DNA from 3 places in the Vibrio sp. 11986-1-5 genome. Region 3 is predicted to be linked to each of the others. Evidence: predicted binding sites of a transcription regulator. Region 3 holds the regulator's gene; each other region holds the start of a gene.
The links. Region 3 encodes PurR, which represses purine synthesis genes. Its sites were predicted from a motif close to TNANGNAAACGTTTNCNTNA; they were not measured.

Region 1: a site for PurR is predicted at 2,191-2,210, ahead of glpX (class II fructose-bisphosphatase). Genes of this name have one in related genera too.
Region 2: a site for PurR is predicted at 2,149-2,168, ahead of purE (5-(carboxyamino)imidazole ribonucleotide mutase). Genes of this name have one in related genera too.

What each region holds. Positions count from the first base shown of each region.
Region 1 is NZ_CAWNVW010000051.1:163,941-168,701, reverse strand. It holds gene pfkA (6-phosphofructokinase) at 66-1,028, shown strand; gene glpX (class II fructose-bisphosphatase) at 1,124-2,131, opposite strand; gene zapB (cell division protein ZapB) at 2,430-2,672, shown strand; gene metF (methylenetetrahydrofolate reductase) at 2,739-3,632, opposite strand; gene AACS00_RS13785 (bifunctional aspartate kinase/homoserine dehydrogenase II) at 3,889-4,761, opposite strand, start outside.
Region 2 is NZ_CAWNVW010000005.1:1,351-6,111, reverse strand. It holds gene AACS00_RS01915 (valine--pyruvate transaminase) at 1-394, shown strand, start outside; gene AACS00_RS01910 (5-(carboxyamino)imidazole ribonucleotide synthase) at 468-1,586, opposite strand; gene purE (5-(carboxyamino)imidazole ribonucleotide mutase) at 1,591-2,076, opposite strand; gene AACS00_RS01900 (L-threonylcarbamoyladenylate synthase) at 2,275-2,832, shown strand; gene hemF (oxygen-dependent coproporphyrinogen oxidase) at 2,848-3,762, shown strand; gene aroE (shikimate dehydrogenase) at 3,823-4,659, shown strand; gene AACS00_RS01885 (DUF1488 family protein) at 4,656-4,761, shown strand, end outside.
Region 3 is NZ_CAWNVW010000011.1:517,627-522,387, forward strand. It holds gene glgA (glycogen synthase GlgA) at 1-474, shown strand, start outside; gene AACS00_RS05330 (alpha/beta fold hydrolase) at 678-1,502, shown strand; gene AACS00_RS05335 (TfoX/Sxy family DNA transformation protein) at 1,746-2,336, opposite strand; cyclic di-GMP riboswitch class I at 2,453-2,535, opposite strand; gene purR (HTH-type transcriptional repressor PurR) at 2,737-3,744, opposite strand; gene elyC (envelope biogenesis factor ElyC) at 4,120-4,761, opposite strand, start outside.

The DNA.
Region 1 (4,761 bases), on a different contig from region 3:
CTTGTTTGGTCTGAATGAGCACGACTAAAAATGAGTTTTGAATTCTCAAAAAATCGAGGGTGAGCATGATTAAAAATATCGGTGTTTTGACAAGTGGTGGTGATGCGCCCGGCATGAACGCAGCGATTCGTGGCGTTGTTCGTACTGCATTAGGTGAAGGTTTAGGTGTCTATGGTATCTATGATGGTTATCTTGGACTCTACGAAGGGAATATTAAGCAACTGGATCGCTACAGCGTTTCGGATGTGATCAACAAAGGCGGGACTATGTTAGGCTCAGCTCGTTTCCCTGAGTTTCGTAATGAAGAAGTACGTCTAAAAGCGATTGAGAATTTAAAGCAGCATAATATCGATGCTTTAGTCGTGATCGGTGGTGATGGTTCTTACATGGGCGCAAAAAAACTGACTGAAATGGGTTTCCCTTGCATTGGTTTACCAGGCACGATCGATAACGATATCGCGGGTACCGATTACACGATTGGTTATTTATCGGCGATCAATACCGTTATCGACGCGATCGACCGTTTGCGTGATACGTCTTCTTCACATCAACGTATTTCCATTGTAGAAATCATGGGCCGTCACTGTGGTGATTTAACCCTGATGTCAGCGATTGCCGGTGGTTGTGAGTACATCATCACGCCAGAAACGGGTTTGGATATGCAGCAGTTGATTTCTAATATTCAAGACGGGATCAAAAAAGGCAAAAAACACGCGATCATTGCCTTAACGGAGCTGATGACAGACGCTAACCAATTGGCAAAAGAGATTGAGAAATCAACCGGTCGTGAAACGCGTGCAACGGTACTGGGGCATATTCAACGTGGTGGTCGACCAACCGCATTTGACCGTATTTTAGCTTCACGTATGGGTAACTATGCGGTGCATATGTTGCTAGAAGGACACGGTGGTCGTTGCGTGGGTATCCAAAAAGAAGAGCTGGTGCATCATGATATCATCGAAGCGATTGAAACCATGAAGCGTCCGGTACGCCAAGATTTGTACAAAGTAGCTGAAGAGTTATTTTAAGACGTTTGATGATTATCTCAGACTGAAAAAATCACTATCCAATAAAAAAGACCGCGATGCGGTCTTTTTTATGATTTTAAATCTCAGCTAAGGTGTTAAATAATCATCGGTAACACATCACTATCTTTACGCTCTAAGTAGTGGATGGACTTTATTCGTCTAATTGTCCGGCAGCGACCACGGATCAGTAGTGTTTCTGTCGTCGCGATATTACCTTGTCGGCTAATCCCTTCCAATAAATCGCCTTTGGTGATCCCTGTGGCTGAGAAAATGACATTATCACTGCGTGCCATATCATGGAGTGCCAGTACTTGGTTAGCTTGCACCCCCATTTGGGCACAGCGAGCCAATTCTTTGGCGCCCCAAATACGATTATCTTCACTGTCGCCTTTAACGTGATGGCGAGCCAACAACCGGCCTTGCATATCACCATCTAATGCTCGAATCGCCGCTGCAGAAATTACCCCTTCAGGAGCGCCACCAATACAGTACATGGCATCGACTTCACTGTCCGGCATGCAAGTGAGAATTGATGCGGCCACATCGCCATCAGGCACCGCAAAAACACGCACACCCATTTGCTGCATCTCACGTATCACGGCATCGTGACGCGGTTTCGCCAGAGTCACCACCGTCAGTTGGTGTAAAGCTTTATCCAGTGCGGTAGCGATGGCCTGTAAATTGTCGGCTAATGGTTTATTTAAATCGATGCAGCCTTTGGCTCCAGGACCGACGACAAGTTTTTCCATGTACATGTCCGGTGCTTTGAGAAAACTGCCTTTTTCTCCCGCTGCCAATACCGCTAATGCATTGGATTGACCCATTGCGGTCATGCGTGTCCCTTCAATGGGATCGACAGCGATATCGACGTCGTCACCACCTAAGCCGACCTGTTCTCCGATATAGAGCATCGGAGCTTGATCGATCTCTCCTTCACCAATAACGATTTCGCCATTGATTTCTGTCTTGTTCAATAAAATCCGCATCACTTCTACGGCTGCGCCGTCAGCCGCGTTTTTATCACCTCGGCCAAGCCATTTGTAACCTGCCAGTGCTGCACCTTCGGTTACCCGAGAAAAAGCCATTGCTAAATCGCGTTTCATGCTTACTCCAACCACCAATTTAAAGAGGATAAAAAAGTTGCGCGGATTCTAGCATACTCATAAGTAAACGTTTGCTATTTAGCGCCGTAAGCTTTGTAGTGGATCAAAACTTTGTCTTTTAAGGGCGAGATAAGCTCTCTTTGAGCGTGAGAAGTAAAGATAGCGTCAATTGCGTTGTTTTTTTGACCGAATAGCGAACAAGATCGAATATAGTAAGTGTTTCTCTGCGCATCGCTGAGTAGAATGGTTAAATAGAGTGAATTGAATTCACATCACGGAATAAACAAAGGTAAGTCACATGTCTTTTGAAGTACTAGAACAACTCGAAGCAAAAATTCAAACTGCGGTTGATACCATCGCCTTACTGCAAATGGAAGTGGAAGAGCTGAAAGAAGAGAAACAACAGCTCACGCAAGAAGCGAATGAATTAAAAGCCAGCCGTGCAGCGCTTGAGCAAAAAGCGCAAGAAATGGAACAAGAGCATGCTGCATGGCAAACGCGCATTCGTAGCTTGCTTGGTAAGATGGAAGAGGTTGAGTAATCTCCAGCCGTTATTGATAGCTAACAACGCCGAACTTTGTTCGGCGTTGTGGTTATAGCCCTTTGGTTAAGCGGTAGTCATCGGGCGTACACCAAGAGTATGGCAAAGCGCGTAAGTCATTTCGGCGCGGTTTAAGGTGTAAAAATGAAAATCTTTCACTCCTTCACGGCTTAGCACTCTGATCATATCAATTGCCTGACTAGCACCGACTAATTGTCGGGTGATCGGATCATCATCTAATCCGGCAAATTGTTTGGCCATCCACTGCGGCACTTTAACGTGGTTTTGCGCGGCAAAGCGCGCAGCTTGTTTAAAGTTCGAAACGGGCAAAATACCGGGAATGATTTCGACATCGATACCTGCTGCAACGCAGCGGTCTCGAAAGCGAAGATAGCTCTCAATATCAAAAAAGAACTGAGTGATGGCTCGGTTGGCTCCCGCTTCGACTTTACGTTTCAAATTGAGCAGATCGGCTTGGGCACTTTTCGCCTCTGGATGCACTTCAGGAAAGGCGGCCACGGAAATGTCAAAATCGTGGCAAGATTTGAGTAGAGCAACTAAGTCAGCGGCGTACATCTCCGGCTTGCCGCCACCCGGTGGAATATCCCCACGTAGGGCGACAATACTGGCAATGCCATTGTGCCAGTAGTCATCGGCGATGGTGATTAACGCTTCGCGGCTGGCATCAATACAGGTGAGATGTGGCGCTGCAATCAATCCCGTTTGATCTTTGATGGCTTTGATGATCGAGTGGGTTCTGTCACGCTCACCAGAGTTGGCTCCGTAGGTCACGGAGACAAATTTCGGTTTAAGATCTTTTAAGCGATGCACCGAGCTCCACAAGGTTTCTTCCATTTGCGGTGTACTAGGTGGAAAAAACTCAAACGAGACATTGATATCTGAAACTTCAGCGATACTTTGATTTAAAGCATCGATATGACTGGCGTGCGTGTATCCCATTTTTCTCTCCCTGTGCTAACGACCACAACGCAAACACAACATTCTTTACGTATAGACGTCCATATGTCTACAGAATGTAATGAATCGATTTTAATGTCAATATTACTAGTATGAAGGTTTTTCATGTTGATGCTGAGTAAAATTCACCCGCTTAAGCGGATAGGGGGTGAGTGTGGCTGACACGTCCCTGTTTATTGCAAACGGAGACGTGTTGAGTGAGTACGATATAAAGATAAGGAAAAGTATTAATACTCGCTCATAACAGACTTGCGAGACGGTTTAGGTCCGATTGAATCGCACCAGCGGTGACTTCACGTCCTGCACCAGGGCCTCGAATCACCAGTGGATTATCTCGGTACCATTTGCTTTCAATCGCAAAAATATTATCGCAAGGGCGTAAATTAGCCAGTGGATGGTCACGCTCCACGGCTTCTACGCCAACCGAGGCTTGACCATTTTTCTCTAAACGAGCCACATAACGGATAACCTTATGTTCTTTTTGGGCACGAGCTAACCGTTCAGCAAGGCTTTGATTGAGTAGATGACTTTGCTCAAGAAACTCATCTAAGGATAAGTGGCGTAGTGCCTCTGGGACCAAAGATTCCACCTTGACTTGCTGAGGTTCAATCTCTAAGCTTGATTCTCTGGCCAGAATAACCAGTTTACGCATCACATCTGAACCATCGAGATCATGGCGTGGATCTGGCTCCGTTAACCCTTGTTGCCAAGCCAATTCAACCAGTTCGCTGAATGGGGTGGTGCCGTCGTATTGTTGAAACAGCCACGACAGTGTGCCGGAGAAAATTCCGGACAGTGCGGTGATGTCATCGCCACTTTCACGCAGATCGCGAACGGTATGATTGATGGGAAGGCCCGCTCCCACGGTAGCATTGTATAACCAATGGCGACCAATTTTGCTGAAAGCATGTTTGACTTGATGGTAGTATTCTCCATTGGCTGATCCTGCGACTTTATTGGCACTGATCAGATGCAAACCATGCTGCGCCATGGCTAAATATTGCTGCGCTAGATGTTCGCTGGCCGTCACGTCTAAGACAATGGCCTCATCATAGTTACGCAGTTCACCGAGCTGTTGCAGCCAGCGCTGACCATCATTGGGTTGTGCTTC
Region 2 (4,761 bases), on a different contig from region 3:
GATTGAGCGAGGGGATTTACTGCGCTTGAGTGATGAAGTTATTCGCCCATTTTATCAACAAAAATCACAAACCGCGGTGAAGTTACTTCAGCAGGCGATACCTGACCCGCGCTTTCGGATCCACAAACCTGAAGGGGCGATTTTCCTATGGCTGTGGTTTGATGAATTGCCGATCAGCACTATGGCGCTGTATCAGCGTCTTAAAGATCGAGGAGTATTGGTTGTTCCTGGTGAATATTTCTTTATTGGCCAACAGGAAGACTGGCCACATACTCATCAATGTCTACGGATGAACTATGTGCAAGATGATCAGGAAATGCAAAAAGGTATTCAGATTATCGCCGAAGAAGTCGCTAAGGCTTATCAGCAAGCTGAGCAGTCATCGATCTGCTGAAGGTGTTAGGGGCTGTTATCACCACCGCCAGCCTAATGTGTGGCTGGGGTGGTTTTAGGCGATGAGTCAGCGTTTAATCATGTTTGTGCAGCGCTGGAAAATTCTCTTTATCTAATAGCTGGCTAAGGCGCGCAAGGCGTCTTTGCAGTTCACCGCTATAATCGGCACTGATATTAATATGGCCCATCTTACGCCCCGGGCGTTTTTGTTTGCCATACCAATGGACATGACACCCTTCCATAGCAAGCAACGCGTCCGGTAGGCTATCAAGGCCTAAGATGTTAATCATCGCTGTCGGGCGGATCAGTTGCGTGCTGCCTAATGGTAAACCACATACGGCGCGCAAATGATTTTCAAATTGACACGTTTCGGCACCTTGTTGTGTCCAGTGGCCGGAGTTATGTACTCGAGGTGCAATTTCATTGACCAGCAGCTGACCATTGACATCAAAAAATTCTAAAGCCAGCACACCCACATACTCTAATTTCTCCGCCACCGCGCGAAAGATGCTTTCGGCTTGTTGTTGTAGCGCGAGATCATCCAACGAGGTGGATAAACTCAACACGCCATTGGTGTGCACATTTTCCGTCAGGGGATAGGTCACTATGCTGCCATCTTGTCCTCTCGCGCCAATTAACGAGACTTCGCGATCAAAAGCGATAAATTGCTCGGCAATGATGGTTTGTTGCGCTGAGCTTGCTAAGCAGTCTTGTAGCTCAGGCAAAATGTTATCAATATCTTGCGCTTGTTTGAGACGCCATTGCCCCTTGCCATCATAACCACCAAGCGCGCTTTTTAAAACCATCGGTAGTCCAATGGTTTCGATAGCAGTGAGCAAATCGTCACGAGAGTGTACGATGGCGTATTGAGCACTATTGACGCCAGCTTGCTGAAGTAATGCTTTTTCACGTTGTCGATTGCCACCAGCTTTAATCGCGGTTTGATTGGGAAGCAGCTTGCCACTATGCGCACACTGCTCAAGCACCTCATCAGGGATATGTTCAAATTCAGCGGTAATTACATCTGCTTGCTCAATGGCCAGAGCCAGCCCTTGGCCGATGACTTGCCCTGTGATCGGCTGCACGATATTACCGGTTGTTACATCAAACGCATGGATCTCAATATTCAGCGGAGTGCCTGCTAGCGCCATCATGCGGGCTAATTGCCCAGCCCCTAAGACTAAAACTTGCATCTGATTAGTCCTCTGCTGGATTCGGGTTGGCGAGCACGGTTTCGGTTTGTGTTAAACGAAAGGCATCGATTTTCGCCATGATCTCTTGATCATGGGTGGCGAGGATTTGAGCGGCTAATAAGCCGGCATTAGCGGCCCCCGCTTCACCGATAGCCAGCGTTCCTACCGCAATGCCTTTTGGCATCTGCACGATGGAGAGAAGTGAGTCCATCCCGTTAAGGGCTTTTGATTGTACTGGCACGCCAAGCACAGGCAAGCTAGTAAAGGCAGCCGTCATGCCCGGCAAATGTGCCGCGCCGCCGGCGCCAGCGATGATAACTTTAATACCTCGTTGCTGAGCGCTGCTAGCGTAATCAGCCAGTAGTTGAGGAGTTCGGTGAGCAGACACCACCTTGGTTTCATAATCGATCCCAAATTGCTCCAACATCTCTGCGGCTAGCTTCATGGTTGGCCAATCGGATTTCGAACCCATAATAATCGCCACTTTCATTTCCAACTCCTTCAAACATCATCACATTAGGGTGAATGGGTTACTTGCGCGCATTATACGAGTATTTTTTTCTTGGGAAAACGTTTGCGTCATGGTTATTTTGCCAAAGATACCATTTGTCATTAAATAGCTTTAGCCTGTTTTAACCAGAATTTGTAAACTCAGTGAGTCGATTAAATGTCACAAGAGAAAGGTATCGTGGATAATTTTCAACTCTGTTTACAGGCATTACGTGATGGTGATGTTATTGCCTATCCAACCGAAGGGGTATTTGGTGTCGGATGCGATCCGGATAACCCGCAAGCCATTGAAAAACTACTCACGCTGAAACAGCGACCGGTAGAAAAAGGCTTGATTTTGATTGCGGCCTCTTATCAGCAATTGTTGCCGTATATTGATGAAAGCCAGCTAAGTGCCGAACAATTGGCGACGATTCATGCGACTTGGCCGGGACCCGTTACATGGGTGATGCCTGCTAGTCAGAAAGTCTCGTCATGGGTCAGCGGTCAGTTTGACTCGATTGCGGTGCGAGTGACGGATCATCCACTAGTACAACAGTTATGTAATGCGTTCGGTAAACCGCTTACCTCGACCAGTGCTAATTTAACAGGGCTGCCGCCGTGTATGACCACTGAGCAAGTTGAGCAGCAACTGGGTGAGCACCTGCCAGCTATTTTACGTGGTGAAACTGGTGGTAGAAATAAACCGAGTGAAATTCGTGACGCGAAAACGGGTCAAATTTTAAGACAAGGTTAAGCAAGGAAATCGACGATGCCAGACATTGATAAGCAAGCGGTAAAGCAGTTTTTGCTTGAGTTACAAGACAGTATTTGCCAGCAATTAGAACAGGCCGATGGCAAGGCTAAGTTTGTCGAAGAAATCTGGCATCGTGAGCCGAGCGAACGCTTAGGTGGCGGTGGGCGAACACGAGTCATGACCGACGGTTTGGTTTTTGAACAAGGCGGCGTTAATTTTTCTCATGTTACTGGTCAACAAATGCCAGCATCCGCCACCGCACACCGTCCTGAGTTAGCTGGTCGGCGTTTTGAAGCGATGGGGGTGTCGTTAGTGATGCATCCGCATAATCCTTATGTGCCTACCTCTCATGCTAATGTGCGCTTTTTTATTGCTGAAAAAGAGGGAGAAACGCCCATTTGGTGGTTTGGCGGTGGTTTTGACTTAACGCCGTTTTACCCATTTTTAGAGGATGTGCAAGCATGGCACGCGACGGCGCGGACCTTATGTGCGCCTTTTGGTGATCAGGTTTATGCTGAACATAAGGCTTGGTGTGATGATTATTTCTTCTTACCGCACCGTAATGAAACTCGCGGTGTGGGTGGGCTCTTTTTCGATGACTTAAATCAATGGCCATTTGCTCAGTGTTTTGCCTACATGAAAGCGGTTGGTAAAGGTTACACAGAGGCTTACTTGCCTATTGTTGCGCGGCGTAAAGACACAGCTTATGGTGAAGTACAGCGACATTTTCAGTTATATCGGCGCGGGCGCTATGTTGAATTTAACTTAGTCTATGACCGAGGGACGTTATTTGGTTTACAAACCGGGGGCCGAACAGAGTCGATTTTAATGTCGATGCCTCCGTTAGCGCGTTGGCAATATAACTACCAGCCAGAGCCTAATAGCGCTGAAGCGCATTTGGCCGAATTTTTAGTGCCAAGAGAGTGGTGACAGTCAAGCATGGCAGTGATAGGGTCAAGTCAGACCCTTTTTGTTAATTAGGTTAATGATATGGAATTTCAATACGATCGTTATGCGGTCTTCGGTAACCCTATTGGCCACAGTAAATCGCCTTTTATTCATACCTTATTTGCGCGTCAAACCAATCAAAACATGACTTACACTGCTCAATTGGCAGCGGTCGATGGTTTTGAGCAGGCAATGAATGATTTTTTTGCGCATGGTGGTAGAGGGTGCAACATCACCGTACCATTTAAAGAACAGGCTTTTCAGTTAGCGGATCGCTTAACAGAACGCGCCCAGTTAGCCGGCGCGGTCAATACCTTGAAAAAACTGGATGATGGTGTGCTACTTGGTGATAACACCGATGGTGAAGGGCTGGTTCAAGACTTACTGCAGCATCAAGTTGCGTTGACGGGGGTGAAAATCTTATTGATTGGTGCCGGCGGCGCAGCGCGAGGCGTCATCAAACCTTTGTTAGATCAGCATCCTGCTGATTTGGTGATCACTAATCGCACTTTCTCTAAAGCGGAAGTGTTGAGTCAACAGTTCGCTGCCTATGGTTCAGTGGTGGCTCAGCCGATGGAGACACTGGCAACCTCATTTGATGTTGTGATTAACTCCACCTCTGCCAGTTTAGAGGGGGAGATCCCTCAGATATCGCCACTGATTTTTGCTAACCATAGCGTCGCTTACGATATGATGTATGGCAATCAGCTTACGGTGTTTAATCAATGGGCAAAGGACAATGGCTGCTACTCAGTTTATGATGGTTTAGGTATGTTGGTTGCCCAAGCGGCAGAAAGCTTTATGTTGTGGCGTGGCCTGCGCCCTGGAACTAAGCAAGTCTTACGTGAATTAAGAAAAAATTTATCTGGTGGCGTATGAACCAAGCGATTTTATTTACCGATGATCAAAAATGGAATGAGCAGCTACAAGCGGTTGATTTTTCCGCGCAGCAGAGTGGCGCGCTCATCGGCTGTTTTATTT
Region 3 (4,761 bases):
CAGGTACAAGTGGTGATCGTCGGTACTGGTGAACCGGAAATTGCGGCAGCATTACATAAAATGGCAGCACATCACCCTGATAGGTTAGGGTTCGTTGAGACTTACAGTAATCGTCTTGCCCATTTAGTCGAGGCTGGAGCGGATTTTTTCCTGATGCCTTCAGAGTTTGAAGCTTGTGGACTAAACCAAATCTACAGTATGGCTTATGGTACTTTACCTATTGTACGAGAGGTCGGCGGTTTAAAAGATACCGTACAAGATTATGATAAGTATCCGCAGCAAGCGACGGGATTTGGTTTTCAAGAGCCATCGCCTTCAGCATTATTGATCACAATGCAAAGAGCATTACTATTTTATCTACAGCAACCAGAAGAGATGCTCAATGTTCAAATACGAGCGATGAGCAAAGATTTTGGCTGGCGCGAGTCTGCCCTTGAATATATAAAAATGTATCGCTTAGCTATTTTTGACTAATGCGAGTAAAGGCTAGAAGTGCATACAAGTGCTTGGTGAGCGGATAGCCTATTATTCCTTTTCTGAATTATGTTCTTCTGTACCGATGGGGAGCGTTTCCTCATCGGTCTACTCACAATAGTTTTTTACAACTCAAAAACGATTTTTGACACTAAAATATGCTAATCTCTCAGTATCAATGATTTTGATTTTCTGTGGTATCCATGTCTCAATCTTTACTGTTCCATAAAGTCTATCCACACCCAACTAGCCGAGAATGGGTGGTGTTTGTGCATGGCGCTGGCGGAAGCTCATCTATTTGGTTTAAACAGATCAAAGCGTACAAACAGCATTTTAACTTGTTATTGATTGATTTACGCGGTCACGGAAAATCTCATCGTATTATCAAAGATCTGATTACTAATCGATATACTTTTAAAACGGTGACCATCGACGTCCTCAAAGTACTGGATCACTTGAAAATAGCTTCAGCTCATTTTGTCGGGATGTCTTTGGGCACGATCATCGTGCGTAATATTGCCGAATTATCTGCTCAGCGAGTTCGCTCTATGGTATTAGGTGGGGCGGTTACTCGCTTGAATATTCGTTCGCAACTATTAGTTAAGCTCGGTCATTTAAGTAAACATCTCATCCCCTATATGTGGTTATATCGTCTGTTTGCTTACATTGTGATGCCACAACGCAGTCAGAAAGAGTCTCGTCATTTGTTTGTTCGAGAAGCTAAAAAATTGTGTCAGCAAGAATTTAAACGTTGGTTTACGTTGACTGCCGAAGTGAATCCATTAATGCGTTATTTTAAAGATAGAGAATTGCCTATTCCGACGTTGTATTTAATGGGAGAGCGTGATTACATGTTTATTCGCCCAGTACGTGAAATGGTCGCCGCTCATCGGCAAAGTGAGCTGTTGGAGCTTCCAAACTGTGGGCATGTTTGTAATGTCGAACAACCGGAGTTGTTTAACCAGCTGTCGATTCAATTTATCCAGCGGCAAAGCACACCAACCACTTTATCTCATTCTGTGCTTTAATTTCTCCATTTGCTAATAGAAGAATACGATTGTGAGGCAGCTAGGTTTAGTTGCCCTAGTTTTATTATGTTGTTGATTTATAACGATAGCGATGGAAGGGGATGGCTTGCAGTTTTGTCCATTCAAGTCGTGTCAATGATACCGAAATGATGAATTTCAAACGGCTATAATATCTATCAGGGTAAGTGATTACGGATCAATATGCCCGCTACGCCTGACTGGCTAGCGGGCTAGGTATCTGAATTAGAATAGGCTTTTTTTCAGTTCTTCTCGGCGGCTTGGGGGGATAACCGACCAGTGTTTACCTTCAATTGCCCCTTCTAATGCCCACAATAGTTCTACACTGACATCCGATGAGTGACTTTGTCTAATTGCTTGATAAGCCGCAACAGAACCAGCTTGTTGTAACTGATCAACGGAGTGAATACCTGCTTTTTTAAGCATCCGTTCAGTCGCTAAGCGCAAGTTAGGCAGGTCTTTTAAGCGAGTGGGTTTCGTTTGCTCTTGTTGCTCTCGCTCAGCTTTTGCATGGCGTAATGCAGTGGTTGCTTCTTGCAAGATATAGTTTGGATTAAGCCAACAGGTATCAGGTAACGCAAAGTATTTAGTCACCACAGGAAAGCCCCGTTTTTTATAAACATAGGGCAGATAGCCTCTTGCGGAAAAAACTTTGACCGATTCATCGTCAGCTCGAAGATGCAGTTGATTATTGACAACTAAAGCGAACATGGTGTCATCGACAAAAATCCCGAAGCCACCAAACATTGAGCGCGACTTGACCTGGCCAAGCAGTTCGAATAGTCGCATTGAATCTTTTAATACGGGTTTATCCATGCTGTTATTCTCGGTGTATTAAGCAATTCGCCAGCAAAATCAGGTCCGAGAAAATAGCAAAAAGTCAAAAAGCATAATAGTAAGGGGAGTTGACTTCTTCTTTTGGCTATTTTGTCATCGGCAACCCCGCTACCTACCACTTTGGTTTAGGCCGGAGGCTTTGCGTCCCATCTTTTCAGATGGTTTGCCCTGTGCGTGACACGTTTCATTATTGACAAAATAGTATAACGTGGATGTATAAAATAAACAAATCATTGAATAAGTATCACACTCAGTCATCACTAGTATGCCTTTTATTTCATTGGTAGTGTGAATGGTTTGGGTATTAATAGCTCCAATCATAGCCTAGAGTTATGATTGGAGCTTGTGATTTATGATGGGGTAATGAAGTGCTTATCTATTAATTAGTGAGTTTTTTGACTGAATCACGCTCAACGATTTCTGGGTGCATTTCAAAAATACGTCTCTCATGTTCTTTATCTTTAATACGTTCTAACAATATTTCAAAGGCATTTTTACCTACACGGCGTTTAGGTTGGTGCACAGTGGTCAGTGGTGGAGAAAAATATTCAGCTAACTCAATATTGTCATAACCAATAACAGACATATCGTCTGGTACGCGTACGCCACGTTGCTGTAAACGGCTGATTAAGCCTAATGCCATGGTGTCATTAAAGCAAAACACCGCAGTAGGGCGTGTATCCATCGCAATGATTTTATCCGCGGCCAGAACGGCAGTATCGCATTCGAAGTTACCTTCTAAGATCCAATCTTCTTTAACGGTTAGGTTAGCTTCTGCCATGGCACGACGAAAACCGGCAATACGCTCCTGACAGGCGGCTTTAACAAAGTGACCGCTTAGACAAGCGATTTCAGTGTGCCCATTTTCGATCAAATATTTTGTAGCCAGATAACCCCCTTCTTCAGAGTTATCAATGATTTTATCCGCTTGTGACGTTTGTGGGCCCCAATCCATAATAACTTTAGGGATGGAGGGATGACTGTCTAACATCTCAAGTAACTCTTCCGTTAAATCGGAGCACATGACCAACATACCGTCGACCCGCTTTTCAGCAAGCATGCGAATATAATCACGCTGTTTCTCGTAGATACCACCAGTATTACAGAGAATGAGTGTGTAGCCTTGGCGGTAACAATAACTTTCAACCCCATCGATTACTTCAGAAAAAAATAAGTTGGTTGATTGAGTCACTAGCATACCGATTGTACGCGTTGTATTACATTTTAAGCTGCGTGCGACCGCGCTCGGTGCATAATTCAGCTGTTTAACAGCGTCCAAGACTTTTTCTTGGGTGGTTTCTGCCACAAAACGAGTTTTATTGATGACATGAGATACGGTTGTTGTTGATACGCCCGCTAGGCGTGCAACGTCTTTAATCGTAGCCATAAAATTATCCTGTCGATGACTGCTCGGTGTTGAGACAACTGGAGCAGTAGTTGTGTGCCCGAAAATGCAATCATCCTACTAGGGAGTGTGATAGACGAGAGGTTTGCCAAGGGTATTACCGGAGCTGCCCTTTATGCAAAGTCTCATGATTCGGGTATAGGCTAACGTCAGCCTAAAAGTAATAAAAACACAAAAACCGCTGTTAAATAGCGGCCTATTGGTTACATTTAATCTTGTTGATAACCAGCAAGATTCTAGACTGCAACGCAGTAACTCGCAATCAAATTCGGCCCATAATCCTTCCATTTAATGCTAAATAGGTACAATGTTTATCAAGTTGTGCACACCACCACTTTTCGACTGATAACGAGAAAATCAGTTACCCTCTATCATAGGTTTTGATTCAGGCAACTTAGGTTCATGAGTGACCCAGTCGCGCATCGTTTGCCAAATGAGCCCCATGGTTTCATACCAATATCGTTCAGTTTGCTCTAAATAGAGCGCTCTTGGGGTATATTTATCCCAAGCTTGGCTGATATTAGTTTGAGCTAGATAATTGGTTGGTGCTGGGATTGGGTTTAGCCCAGCAGATTGAAACTCATTGATTGCTCGGGTCATGTGACTGGCCGAAGTGACCAGAACTAAAGTGCGCTGCTGAACAAAAGCCGCTGCTTGTCTCGCTTCTTCCCACGTATCTTGCGCGGTTTCAAGCAAAATAATGTCCGATTTAGCAACACCAAGCGCCAGCGCAACTTTAGCCAACATACGTGCATGGCTAATTTCACTACCTCCTGTATAGCCGGACAAGATAAGTTTTGAACCGGGATACATTCGCATGACACGAATACCTTCCGTCAGACGCATTAAAGCGGCTCGAGTGAGTTCTGAGGTTGGTGGAATGCTATCATCAACGACATGACCATTACCTAGTACCATTACGTAATCGATAGTACCTTCAACTGGTAAAAAAGCGCTGTACTGACGCTCCAAAGGCATCAATAACTGACTGGAGATTGG